DNA from 2 places in the Clostridium taeniosporum genome. Region 1 is predicted to be linked to the other one. Evidence: predicted binding sites of a transcription regulator. Region 1 holds the regulator's gene; the other holds the start of a gene.

Evidence for each region. Region 1 encodes HrcA, which represses chaperone genes, less so after heat shock. Its sites were predicted from a motif close to TGTTAGCACTCNNNNNNNNNGAGTGCTAACA; they were not measured.
Region 2: a site for HrcA is predicted at 6,664-6,694, ahead of groES (co-chaperone GroES). Genes of this name have one in related genera too.

The regions. Positions count from the first base shown of each region.
Region 1 is NZ_CP017253.2:885,628-893,077, reverse strand. Features, by position in the region: gene BGI42_RS04280 (IS1182 family transposase) at 1-1,399, opposite strand, end outside; gene dnaJ (molecular chaperone DnaJ) at 1,518-2,636, opposite strand; gene dnaK (molecular chaperone DnaK) at 2,738-4,597, opposite strand; gene grpE (nucleotide exchange factor GrpE) at 4,675-5,289, opposite strand; gene hrcA (heat-inducible transcriptional repressor HrcA) at 5,328-6,359, opposite strand; gene hemW (radical SAM family heme chaperone HemW) at 6,544-7,450, opposite strand, start outside.
Region 2 is NZ_CP017253.2:359,147-366,596, reverse strand. Features, by position in the region: gene fliB (flagellin lysine-N-methylase) at 1-364, opposite strand, end outside; gene guaA (glutamine-hydrolyzing GMP synthase) at 682-2,223, opposite strand; gene guaB (IMP dehydrogenase) at 2,300-3,754, opposite strand; purine riboswitch at 3,897-3,994, opposite strand; gene BGI42_RS01755 (type II secretion system protein) at 4,093-4,497, opposite strand; gene groL (chaperonin GroEL) at 4,695-6,320, opposite strand; gene groES (co-chaperone GroES) at 6,334-6,618, opposite strand; gene BGI42_RS01740 (ABC transporter substrate-binding protein) at 7,028-7,450, opposite strand, start outside.

The DNA.
Region 1 (7,450 bases):
TAGCACCTTTTTCAGTAGTAATATTTTTATAAGATACTTCACGCTTTTCTATAAAAGTTTTTGAAACTTGCATCTTTCTATTTGCTTTCGCTTTCGTACATTTTGCTTTGTAAGAGCAGTTATCACAACTTTCACATTCATATACAGTAACTTCGGCTTCATATCCACTTGCAAACTTTCTATGAATGATTGAAAAAGGTTTTAATTTCTTGCCATTATGACAAGTATAAGTATCTGTTTCTGAATTATATTGCATATTTTCACGTTTGCTTATATCATTTTTAAAACTTCTCTTTTTCCACTTTTCATAAGTTTGTGGTTTTATATATGGGATTTGATTATTACTTTCTAAAAACAAATAATTTTCTTCACTTTCATACCCTGAATCTGCAATTACATTGAGATGTTTACGTCCCAGCTTTTCCTGCATATTGTTCAGCATAGGTATTAGTGTTGCTATATCATTTCTATCTTGAAATATTCCGACACCGGTCACGTATTCACTTTCAACAGCTATTTGTACATTATAACCAGGTTTTAATTGACCATTTCTCATATGATCATCTTTCATATGCATGAAAGTTGCGTCAGTATCGGTTTTAGAATAACTATTTCTTTTTGATAATATTTCCTTGCTTGAATCATATTTTTCTTGTCTTTGCTTGTATTCAATCAATTGTTCTGTCCACTTTTGAATCTTACTTTTTCTTTTTCCAATTCCATGAACAAATTCTATGTTTCTATTTTGTTTTTCTAATGAAAGCCAGTCAAGAATTGCATCAATATTTTCTATCAATGTTTCTTTTCCTATAATAAAGTCTTTTAGCTCTTCAACATTGACATCTTCGATAAGTGCAACTATTTTATCAAACATTTTTTCTTCATTTTTATAAATTGATTTCTTCCAAACAAAAGTATAACGATTAGCATTCGCTTCGATTTTAGTACCATCTATAAATACATTTTCAAATAATATTTCCTTTTGCTCTGCTAAATATTTAACTTGCTGATAAAATAAATCTTCAATTACCTCATTTGAAAGATAATCTTTACGAAATCTACTAATTGTAGCATGATCAGGTGCTTTATAGCTTTGAAGCAACCACTTGAAGTTTATATCTCTTTTGCATGCCTTTTCTATTTTTCTGCTTGAATAAATATTTTGAGAATAAGCATAAGATAATATTTTGAACATGATTTTAGGTTCCACTGCCGGTTTTCTTCCAACGGAAGAGTACGCCTTATACAACTTTGTGTAATTTAATCCCTCCAATACATGGCTTAGCAAGCGGACAGAATCATCTTCTGGTATTAAGTTTTCTAAATTTAATGGTAATATAAGTTGAAAATTATCATTAAATTTATTATAATTTTTAATGTATGATTTGTTTATTAGCATAAGTTAATTATACAACTAATGTGAGTTCTTCGGAATTCACATTTTTTTATTTTCATAAAAAAATGAGCCGCTACAAAACTAACTATGTTAGTTTTGCAACAGCCCCTTTATTTTAAATTTATTTTTTTCTTCCAAAGAATGTTTTCTTAGTGCTATGTGTATTTTCGTCTATTGGTTCTCCACAAGCTTCCATGAAATTATATAAGGCTTCTTTTTGTTTTTGATTTAATCCTTTTGGTATATCAACTATAACCCTTACATATTGATCACCTTTTCCAGTAGAATTAACTCTGGTAACACCTTTACCTTTTAATCTAAATAGTGTTCCTGATTGAGTTCCTTCTGGAACAGTATATTTAACATTTCCCTCTACTGTTTTAACAGTAATCTCTGTACCAAGAGCTGCTTTAGCCATTGATATATGGGTATCTATATAGATATCATTTCCTTTTCTTGTGAATTCTTTTGATGGAGTTACATTTATTCTAATATATAAATCTCCAGGACTTCCCCCTCTTAATCCATGTTCTCCTTGTCCTCTAAGAGGCATAACATTTCCAGTATCAACACCTGCTGGAATATTAACTTTTATTTTTCTTGTCTTTCTAACATTTCCATTACCTCTACAATGTGTACAAGGCTTTTCAATTATACTTCCTGTACCATTACATCTGTCACAAGTTGATGTTGATACAAAACTACCAAGAGGAGTTTGTCTTTGTATTCTTACTTGGCCTGAACCTCCACAAGTTGGACAAGTTTTTTTAGAAGTTCCAGGTTCTGCACCAGATCCATGACAATGTTCACAATTTTCACTTCTATTAACTGTGATTTCTTTTTCAACTCCAAAAACTGCTTCTTCGAATGTTAATGTTAGCGTATATTCAATATCATTTCCTCTAACAGGTCCATTTCTTCTACGTGAACTTGAACCACCAGTAAACATATCAAAAATATCTCCAAAGCCGCCCATATCAAAGCCACCAAATCCACCTGATCCAAAACCACCACCATTGAAGTCAGCAGTTCCAAATTGATCATAATTAGATTTCTTTTCCGGATCAGAAAGTACTTGATATGCTTCATTTATTTCTTTAAATCTTTCTTCTGCTTCTGCATTTCCTTTATTCTTATCTGGATGATATTTAATAGCTAATTTTCTAAACGCTCTTTTTATTTCATCATCACTTGCACCTTTTTCAAGGCCAAGAACTTCATAATAATCTTTGTTTGCCATTTATTAATGTTCACCACCTAGTTTTATTTTCTATCTTAAAGAGGGAAGACGAGCCTTGCCTTCCCTCTCATATTATATTAGATAACTAGAATATAGTAAAACTATTTATCCTCATCTACTTTAAAATCAGCATCTACAACATTATCATCATGTGGTGCTTGTTGTTCTTGTTGTGCTCCACCTGCTGCATTTGGATCAAATCCACCAGCTTGAGATGGATCTCCACCTGTTGCTGCATAAACTTTAGAAGATACAGCATAGAATTCTTGAGTTAATTCTTCAGTAGCTTTCTTTATAGCTTCTAGATCTTCTCCATCTTTTATAGCTTTAAGAGCTTCTATTTTTTCAGTAACTTTAGCTTTATCTTCTGCTGATACTTTGTCACCTAATTCATTTAAAGTCTTTTCAGATTGATATATTAATTGATCTGCATTATTTAAAGTTTCAACTTTTTCTTTTCTCTTCTTATCTTCTTCAGCAAATTTCTCTGCTTCTTTTACAGCCTTATCTATTTCATCATCATTTAAATTAGTTGATGCTGTAATAGTTATATTAGCTTCTTTTCCAGTTCCTTTATCTAATGCTGATACTTTAACAATACCATTAGCATCAATATCAAAAGTAACTTCAATTTGAGGAATTCCTCTTGGTGCTGGAGCTATTCCTGATAAAGTAAATCTTCCTAATGATTTGTTATCCATAGCCATTTGTCTTTCACCTTGAACAACATTTATTTCAACTGATGTTTGACCGTCAGCTGCAGTTGAGAAGATTTGACTCTTCTTAGTTGGAATAGTTGTATTTCTTTCTATTAATGGAGTTGCAATTCCGCCAGCTGTTTCTATTCCTAAAGTTAATGGTGTAACATCTAATAATAATACATCTTTAACTTCTCCTGTTAATACTCCTGCTTGAACAGCTGCTCCCACTGCTACACATTCATCTGGGTTAACTCCCTTTGATGGTTCTTTTCCAGTAAAGTTTTTAACTGCTTCTACAACTGCTGGTATTCTTGTTGATCCACCAACTAATATTATTTTTTCTATTTCATTTATAGAAATACTAGCATCACTTAATGCTTTTTTCATAGGTTCTATACTTCTTTGAACTAAGTCATGAGTTATTTCATTGAATTTAGCTCTTGTTAAATTTAGGTCTATATGTTTTGGACCTGTTGCATCAGCTGTTATAAATGGTAAGTTAATATTTGTTTGCATTGAAGATGATAATTCAATTTTAGCTTTTTCTGCTGCTTCTTTTAATCTTTGAAGAGCCATTTTATCTTGTCTTAAATCAACACCATTTTCAGCTTTAAATGTATCTGCTATATAATCCATGATTTTTTCGTCAAAATCATCTCCACCAAGTTTTGTATCTCCATTAGTAGATAATACTTCAAAAACTCCATCTCCTAATTCTAAGATAGATACATCAAAAGTACCACCACCTAAATCATAAACTAAGATTTTATGATTTGAATCCATTTTATCTAATCCATAAGCTAAGGCTGCAGCTGTTGGTTCGTTAATTATTCTTAACACTTCTAAACCAGCAATTTTCCCTGCATCTTTTGTCGCTTGTCTTTCACTATCATTGAAATAAGCTGGAACAGTAATAACCGCTTGTGTTACACTTTCACCTAAGTAAGCTTCAGCATCAGCTTTTATTTTTTGAAGTATCATAGCTGAAATTTCTTGTGGTGAATAATTTTTACCATCTATATTTACTTTATAAGAAGTTCCCATATGTCTCTTTATAGAGATAATAGTTTTATCTGGATTTGTTATCGCTTGTCTTTTAGCTACTTGACCTACTAATCTTTCACCATCTGCTTGGAAAGATACTACTGATGGAGTAGTTCTTGCTCCTTCTGAATTTGTTATAACAACAGGTTCTCCACCTTCCATAACTGCAATACATGAATTAGTTGTACCTAAATCAATTCCTATTATTTTTCCCATAATATATTCCTCCTACATTCGGTTTAATTTATTGTATATTTATTTGAATATTAGCCTCTTTTTTATAGGCAAGTTAATTAATTAGCTACTTTAACGACTGTATATCTAATTATTTTGTCATCTTTCTTATATCCTTTTAAGAATACTTCTGCTATTTGATTTTTTTCAAAATTTTCATCTTCTATATGCATTACTGCTTGATGAAAATTAGGATCAAATTCTGCTGATGCATCTATTTCTTCAATACCTAATTTTTCAAAAGAACTTTGGCAAGATTTCATAGTCATTTCTACACCTTTTTTAAGATCTTCAAGACTTCCTTCTGCCGTTACAGCTCTTTCAAGATTGTCTAGAACAGGAACTATTTCCTTAATTACATCTACACATGCATCTGAGTATATTCCTTGTTTTTCTTTAGTTGTTCTTTTTCTATAATTATCATACTCAGCAGTAACTCTTAATAATTTGTCATTTAAAGATTGTATTTCCTGCTTTAACTTTTCATTTTCTTCTTTATATTTTTTTGCCATGCTAAGTTCATCCTCTTCTTCATTTAAAGGTTCTTCAGAAGTTTCATTATCTAAATTTTCTTTTTCGTTCTCATTATTTTCAATATTATCTTCTTTTTTTTCTTCTTCAATAACATCTTCAACAACTTCTTCATTCTTTAAATTTTCATCGTTATATTCCATTTCTGAAATTACACCTCTTCTCTTTATTGATTGTAAAATTAATTACGTTGATTATTTAATATATTATTTAACTCTTTCACAATTTCAGCCATTATAGCTATAACTCTAGAATAATCTATTCTTCTAGGTCCTATTAGTCCAATAGTTCCAATAGGTCTATTTCCTAAAGAATATTCTGCAGCTATTATACTACACTCTTTAGCTTGAGGCTGATAATTTTCTTCACCTATTCTAATAGTTATATCTGCATTAGTTTTAAGTAAATCCCTTAATGAATCTTTGTCATTAAGAAGAGACAACATTGCCTTAGCTTTTTCAATGTCATTATACTCTGGATAATTGAATATATTTGTAGCACCTTCCATAATTAAGTCAGGTGAATCTGCTGCATTTTTCAATGTTTCATATAACGGAGTTAAAAGAGCATTAAATAAGTCATCATACCCTTTTAAATCTTCCTTTAACTTATTAATCACTTGTAAATTTATCTGATCTATACAAAGATTTACAAGTCTTCTATTAATAACTGTATTTATCTTATTTAACTCTTCTATTGTTGGAGCACACTTAACCCTTATTATATGATTTTTTATTACTCCTGTATCTGTTATTATTACTGACACTAATGTAGTGTTATCAACTTTCATTAATTGAAGTGATTTTATAAAACTTTTTTTAACTGATGGAGCTTGAACTACACAGGTTAAATTAGTAAGTTCTGATAATAATGAACTTGTTTGTCTAACTATTTTATCTACTTCTAACATTGCTGAATCTATAATATATTGTTTTATTCTTAAGTCTTCTTCTGGGGTTAATAATTGATTTTCCATTAGTTTATCAACATATAATCTATACCCCTTACTTGATGGAATTCTACCTGATGAAGCATGAGGTTGCTCTAAATAACCCATATCTTCAAGATCTGCCATCTCATTTCTAATAGTTGCAGATCCAACCCCTAGATTATACTTCTTAGCAATAGTTCTAGAGCCAACTGGATCTCCAGTATGAATATAATCATTGATAATAGCTTGAAGTATTTTTATTTTTCTATCATCAATAGTCATAATCTCACCTCTTTTGTTAGCACTCACTATCTACGAGTGCTAATGACTATGTTTTTAATATAGTATTTATCATGCTTTTTGTCAATTGCATTTATATTTGATATATACATTTTCACTTCTTTTATTTAATTCTTTTTCGTTTTTTCTCTAATTTTCTCTTTTTTACTTTGATTTACTATTAAATTTATATTATAAAATCACTCATAACACTATTAGATAGTTCTATTCCATGGGGTGTTAGATATATTCTACCCTCATTGCGTACTAATAATTCTCTTTTGATATTTTTAACAATAATTAAGCCATATACTTCATCTATATCTTTTTTAAATCTAGCTTTAAATTCTTCTTCTTCTATTCCTTTAATCATTCTAAGCCCCATAAACATAAATTCTTCCATGTTATCATTAATATTATTTATATAAATTTCTTCATTCACACTTTTATTATTATCTATATTTTCAATATAATTCTCTATATTATCTATATTTTTTATTCTTTTTCCATTAATATAAGAACTAGATGAGACACCAAGACCTAAATATTCTTTTAATGTCCAATATACTTTATTATGATAACACTCCTTTCCTTCCTTTGAAAAATTAGAAATTTCATATTGATAATATCCATTTTCTTTTAATATCTTCCTAGCTAATAAATACATCTCTCTTTCTTCATCTTCAGATGGTAAATTTAACTTATTCTGATTATATAAATTGTAAAAGCATGTGCCTTCTTCTATTATTAAGCTATATGCAGATATATGTTCTGGATTAAGTTCCACTATTTTATTTAATGCGTTTTTCCAATCTTCTAAGCTTTGATTTGGAAGTCCAAACATTAAATCTATATTTATATTTTTAAATCCTATTTTTCTTGCTAATAAATAGTTATTTTCAAATTCTTCAAAAGTATGTATTCTTCCAATTTCCTTTAATATAGATTGTTTAGTAGATTGAAGTCCCATACTTAATCTATTTACATTATATTTTTTCATTATTTCCAATTTTTCTTCAGTTAAACTTCCTGGATTACATTCTATAGTAAATTCTAAATCTTTCTCTAAGTTTAAAGTATTTATACACTTTAAA
Region 2 (7,450 bases), 530 kb from region 1:
TTGCTGCTTCTGGACATGATAAAGAAATTCCCATTTCACGTGTGCTTCCATACTCTTCTATGAATCTTGGATATTGCTTACATGTATTACATAAGTTATCTTTACCAAGTTCACTATATATATCACACATCTTATTTTTATTTAAAAAAGAGCAACTGTCTCCTTTTAGCATAAAAATATTTTCTCCATCATCATCTAAAATAATCTCTTTCTTTAATCTATCTCCAAAGTTTCCCTTTACCGTTTTATAGAATTCACATGTTTCATCATCAATTACAATCTCCCAACCTGCACAACATGTATCTTCACATTTAGAAGCTATACATTTAAAATTCTTATAATAATTAGGTACTCTTATTTTCATTCTTTTACCTCATCTTACTCTATTTAATAAAATTTACTATATAATTCTATCATAAATTTGTAAAAATCTAAAAACAAAAAAATCGCTAAGCGACTATGGAGCGTTGATTTTTTTAGCCATGCACCCTTTCCAAACGTAGTGCAGGAATAATAGTGTGGCATATAATTATTTTTTATTCTTTATAAATAATCATAATACTTTTAAAATACAGTATTCTATAAGTTATTCACAGATTCTTTAGTAATATAAATCCTTAAAGAATAAAAAAACATTTCAGCTAGCCTTAATTAAATATGGTTTGCTGAAATGTTTGTTATTTATTCAAATTCTATAGTTGCTGGTGGTTTTCCTGTGCAATCATACATAACACGATTTACACCTTTTACTTCATTTACAATTCTAGTTGTTACTTTTCCAAGTACCTCCCATGGAAGATCAGCACTTTCAGCTGTCATAAAATCACTTGTAGTTACAGCACGTAGTGCAACTGCATAATCATAAGTTCTTTCATCTCCCATAACACCTACTGAACGCATATTAGTAAGAGCTGCAAAATATTGGCCAATTTTTTTATCAATGCCTGCTTTTGCAATTTCTTCTCTATATATTGCATCTGCTTCTTGAACTATCTTAACTTTTTCAGCTGTTACTTCTCCTATAATACGTATTCCAAGACCTGGACCTGGGAAAGGTTGTCTAAACACTAAATTTTTAGGAATTCCAAGTTCTAAACCTGCTTTACGAACCTCATCTTTAAATAGTAATCTAAGTGGTTCTATAATTTCTTTAAAATCAACACAATCTGGAAGTCCACCTACATTATGATGAGATTTTATAACTGCTGATTTTCCAAGACCACTTTCAATAACATCTGGATATATAGTTCCTTGTACAAGGTAATCAACCGATCCTATCTTTTGAGCTTCTTCTTCAAACACTCTTATAAATTCTTCACCAATAATTTTTCTCTTTTGCTCTGGTTCTTCTACACCAGCTAATTTTTCATAAAATCTTTCCTGTACATTTACACGAATGAAATTTAAATCATATTGTCCATTAGGTCCAAATATTTCTTCAACTTCATCCCCTTCATTTTTACGAAGTAAACCATGATCAACAAATACACAAGTCAGTTGCTTTCCAACAGCTTTTGAAAGTAATACTGCTGCTACTGATGAATCTACTCCACCTGATAAAGCACATAATACTTTACCATTTCCAACTTTTTCACGAATTTCTTCAATTGTTTTTTCAACAAAAGAATCCATTTTCCAGTCACCATTACATCCACATACACCATATACAAAGTTTGAAAGCATTTTTGTACCTTCTTGTGTATGCATAACTTCTGGATGAAATTGAACTGCATATAAATTTTTATCTTCACATTCCATAGCTGCAACAGGACAAACTGGAGTAGAACCTATTACTTTAAATCCTTCAGGAGCTTTTTCTATGTAATCAGTATGACTCATCCAACAAATTGTTGAAGGTGATACATCTTTAAAAAGTTTAGATTCTACACTTACATCAACTTTTGTTTTTCCGTACTCACTTACTGGAGCAGTTGCTACCTTTCCACCAAGCATATGAGACATAAGTTGAGAACCATAGCATATACCAAGTACAGGCACTCCTATTTCAAATATTTTTTTATCACATAATGGAGAATCTTCACCATATACACTATTTGGTCCACCTGTAAAAATAATTCCCTTTGGATTCATTTCTTTAATCTTATCTACACTTAAGTTATAAGGATGAACTTCACAATATACATTGCATTCTCTTACCCTTCTCGCAATTAATTGATTATATTGTCCACCAAAATCTATAACTAAAACTAACTCTTTTTTCATCATTTCCTCCTAAATTGTTTTTTACCACCTAATTATCTAACAACTAAGAACTTTATTCAATAAATATAAAATATATTTATTGTCCTACACTATAATTTGGAGCTTCCTTAGTTATATTTATATCATGAGGATGACTTTCTCTATATCCTGATGCTGTTTGAACAACAAATCCAGCAGTTTTATATAGAGTATCTAAATCTTTAGATCCTAAATATCCCATTCCTGATTTTATTCCTCCTATTAATTGGAATATAGTATCTGAAACATATCCTTTGTATGCTACTCTACCTTCGACACCTTCTGGTACTAACTTCTTATTTCCAGATTGGAAATATCTATCTTTAGATCCACAAGCCATTGCTGCTAAAGAACCCATTCCTCTATACACTTTGTAACTTCTACCTTGGTATATTTCCATTTCTCCCGGTGCTTCTTCACATCCTGCAAATAATGATCCCATCATTGCTACAGATGCTCCTGCTGCCAAAGCTTTTACTACATCTCCTGAATACTTTAATCCACCATCAGCTATTACTGGAACCCCATATTTTTTACCAACTTCAGCACAATCCATAACAGCAGTTAATTGTGGTACTCCAACACCTGCAACTACTCTTGTAGTACATATTGATCCTGGACCTATACCAACCTTAACGCAATCAGCTCCAGCTTTTATTAAATCTTCTGTTGCTTCTGCTGTTGCAACATTTCCAGCTATAATTTGTAATTCTGGGTATTTACTTTTTATTTCTTTAACAGCTTCTAAAACTCCTTTTGAATGACCATGAGCAGTATCTACTGTAATAACATCAACTTTAACTTTTACTAATGCATCAATTCTATCCATCATATCTACTGTAACTCCCACAGTAGCTCCACATAGTAATCTACCATTTTCATCTTTTGCAGCATTAGGAAATTGTTTAGCTTTATCAATATCCTTAATTGTAATTAATCCTTTTAAAACTCCTTCACTGTCAACTAAAGGTAACTTTTCTATTTTATGCTTCTTTAAAAGTTCCTTAGCTTCATCAATAGAAGTGTTTTCTGGAGCTGTGATTAAATTTTCTTTTGTCATAACTTCTTCTATTTTCTTTGTAAAATCATTTTCAAAAGTTATATCTCTATTTGTAAGTATACCAACTAATTTTCCATTCTCAGTTATAGGAACACCAGATATTCTATATTGACTCATTAAATTTTCAGCATCTTGAAGTGTATGTTCTTTTGATAAGAATATTGGATCGGTTATAATTCCATTTTCTTGTCTTTTTACTTTATCTACTTCTTTTGCTTGATTTTCTATAGTCATATTTTTATGAATTATTCCCATTCCGCCTTCTCTTGCCATAGCAATAGCCATTTTAGATTCTGTTACTGTATCCATAGCTGCACTCATTAAAGGAATGTTTAATGATATTTTCTTTGTTAATTGTGTTTTTACACTTACTTCCCTAGGTAATATTTCTGATTTATTAGGTACTAATAGTACATCATCAAATGTATAAGCTGTTTTTATTATTCTAGCCATGATTATTCCCCCTTGATTTTTTTCTTTCATTTTATATTTATTTTAACTGTTTCCTTGCATTTTATTCTGCGTTTTTATGTATAAAAAAAAAGCGCATCAACTCCGTAAGTGAAGTTAATACGTTAATATGCTTAAAGTATATTAATATATTAATATCACTCATAGTCAGAAATTTAAGGTTTCTGGTAGATACTCCTTGCCATATTCAAGGTATATATAAGTTTTTAAATATTTTCTTTGTTTAATTAAAAATATTATAATGTATGCTATGCCTAAAGTCAATAAAATTGAAATTAAAATTGCAAAAATAAGACATTCATTTTATATAATCGGTTTCATTAATTAATCGTAGATAAATCTAAGATTTCACTATTTGTTTTTAATTTAAATTCTTTTCCGTTCAATATATCATAACAATTTTTTACTGTTGTACTTAGATCTAAATTATTAAATTCAACACCTTCTAAATATTTATTTATATTATTATCTTCTTTAATATTAGATATACTTTTTTCTTTATCATAATTAGATGAGTGCGTTAAATTATAAGATTCTACTGCCATTACAACTTTTCTACACTGATCTAGTACTTTCGTTTTTTTAGCTTCATTTATATATCCAGTAACTTTAGGTAAAATTGCTGTTGCTAATATAGTTATAATAGCTATTACTGATATAAGTTCTAATAAAGTAAATCCTTTCATTTTCTTATATTTAATTTTTACATTAAAATTATTAATCATATATGTACCTCCAATAATTTGAATATATTTAAATTATTGCTATATCAAATAATAAATATACAAATATTTTTAATATATCTTTTATAATTAAATATTACCTTATGTTGTATAATGATTTTAAAAATTAAAACTTATATACAAGAAAAAATAAAACTTATATACAAAAAGACTACCTGGTAGGTAGTCTTTTTATCATATTAATACATTCCATCCATTCCCATTCCTGGTGCTGGCATTGCTGGTTGTTCTTTTTGTGGAATATCAGCAACAGCTGCTTCTGTTGTTAAGAATGTTGATGATACTGATGCTGCATTTTGTAAAGCTGATCTTGTAACCTTAGTTGGATCAACTATACCTTTCTTTATCATATTTACATATTCTCCATGTAAAGCATCATATCCCATTCCTGCTTCACTTTTTTTAACTTTTTCTATAATAACAGATCCTTCAACTCCAGCATTGCTTGCTATTTGTCTTAATGGTTCTTCTAAAGATTTAACAATTATATTTATACCAAGTTGCGTATCTTGAACATCAGATGTTAATTTTTCAACTTCATTTATTACATTAATATATGCTGTTCCACCACCTGGTACTATTCCTTCTTCAACTGCAGCTTTTGTAGCAGCTAAAGCATCTTCTATTCTAAGTTTTCTTTCTTTTAATTCTGTTTCAGTTGCAGCACCAACTTTAATTACAGCAACTCCACCAGCAAGTTTAGCTAGTCTTTCTTGTAATTTTTCTTTATCAAATTCAGATGAAGTTTCTTCTATTTGAGCTTTTATTTGTAAAACTCTATCTTTTATATCAGAAGAATTACCTTTACCATTAACAATAACAGTATTTTCTTTAGTTACTTTTACACTTTCAGCTTGACCTAACATATCAAGAGTAACTTCTTTTAAATCTCTTCCTAATTCTTCAGCAATTACTGTTCCGCCTGTTAATATAGCTATATCTTGAAGCATTTCTTTTCTTCTATCACCAAAACCTGGTGCCTTTACAGCTACACAAGTAAATGTTCCTCTTAATTTATTTACAACTAATGTTGCCATAGCTTCGCCTTCAATATCTTCAGCTATAATTAATAATTTTTTACCTGCTTGAACTATTTGTTCTAATATAGGTAATATCTCTTGTATATTAGAAATCTTCTTATCAGTTATTAATATATATGGATTATCTAATAAAGCTTCCATCTTTTCTGTATCTGTTGACATATAAGGTGATACATATCCTCTATCAAATTGCATACCTTCAACTACATCTAATTCAGTTCCCATAGACTTAGATTCTTCTATAGTAATAACGCCTTCATTTCCTACTTTTTCCATAGCATCAGCTATTAGCTTACCTATTTCTTCATCTGCTGCTGAAATGGCTGCAACTCTTGCTATATCCTCTTTACCTTCTACTTGTTTAGAAATCTTTTTAATTTCATCTACAGCTTTATTTACAGCCATTCTTATACCATTTCTAATTAGCATAGGATTAGCACCTGCTGTAACATTCTTTAAGCCTTCTCTTATAATAGCTTGAGCTAGCAAAGTTGCTGTAGTTGTACCATCTCCAGCTACATCATTAGTTTTTGTTGCTACTTCTTTAACTAATTGAGCTCCCATATTTTCATAAGGATCTTCTAATTCTATTTCTCTTGCAATAGAAACACCATCATTAGTTATTAATGGAGAACCAAATTTTTTATCTAAAACAACATTTCTTCCTTTTGGTCCTAATGTTACTTTTACAGTATCAGCAAGTTTATCAACTCCAACTTGCATAGATCTTCTTGAATCTTCTCCGAATTTTAACATCTTTGCCATTATTACCACACTCCTATTCAACTATTGCTAATATGTCATCTTGTTTTAATATCATATATTCTTCACCGTCTAATTTTACTTCTGTGCCTGCATACTTAGAAAATAAAACTTTATCTCCTACTTTAACTTCCATTTCTATTTTTGTACCATCAACAACGCTTCCTGGACCTACTGCTACAACTTCTGCTTCTTGTGGTACTTCTTTAGCGCTTCCAGTTAAAACTATACCGCTCTTTGTTTTTTCTTCTGCTTCTAATTTCTTGATCACTACTCTATTTCCAAGTGGTTTTATTCTCATAATAAGTCCCTCCTATATTTTTAAGTATAAATGTTTTTAATTTAGTATTAGCACTCATTAGCATTGAGTGCTAATACAATTATTATAATATCCTTTATGACCATATAATTCAAATATTTTTTATAATATTATATTGCTTTTTCACTTTAAAAACTGTATTTTTTCTCACTATATCTTCTATTTACTTATTTTTTCTTTTATTTTCTTAATAAATTAAATTTATATTTAATTATATATTTTTTACATTTATGTATTTTACTTGTTGATAATATGTTTTATACAACAAAATCAACTATTAATTAGTTTTTACTTTAATCAATTAATATATACACTAATGTTTAAACTCTTATCATAAAATAATTAAGGATATTAAATAAGCATTAACTTTATTCAATATCCTTAATTACTTTTACATTATTTCTTCTAAATCCTTTAATAGCTCTTCTCTATCTTTAGCTGCCTTTTTAAAATCATATTCTTTGCTTAATTTATATGAAGTAAAAGCTTTCTCTATATTAGGGTAATTTACTCCTGGTATTGTTGAAAATCCCATTGAAAAATCCTTAAGAGATATTCCGGCTTCTTTTGTTACACAATAGTTCATAAATGCTTCAGATGCTTTATCGTTTTTGCTATTCTTTATCTTTGCTATAGGACATATTGTCCATCCTGTATTTTCAGGAACTATTGATTCTATATTAAATCCTGAATTTCTTACTATAAGTTGTTGATTTATAAAATTTACTGTTATTAAATATTCTCCCATACCAACTTTTTTAGCTGGAGTAAATCCACTATCAGTAAACTGTCCAACATTATTTTTTAGCTTTTT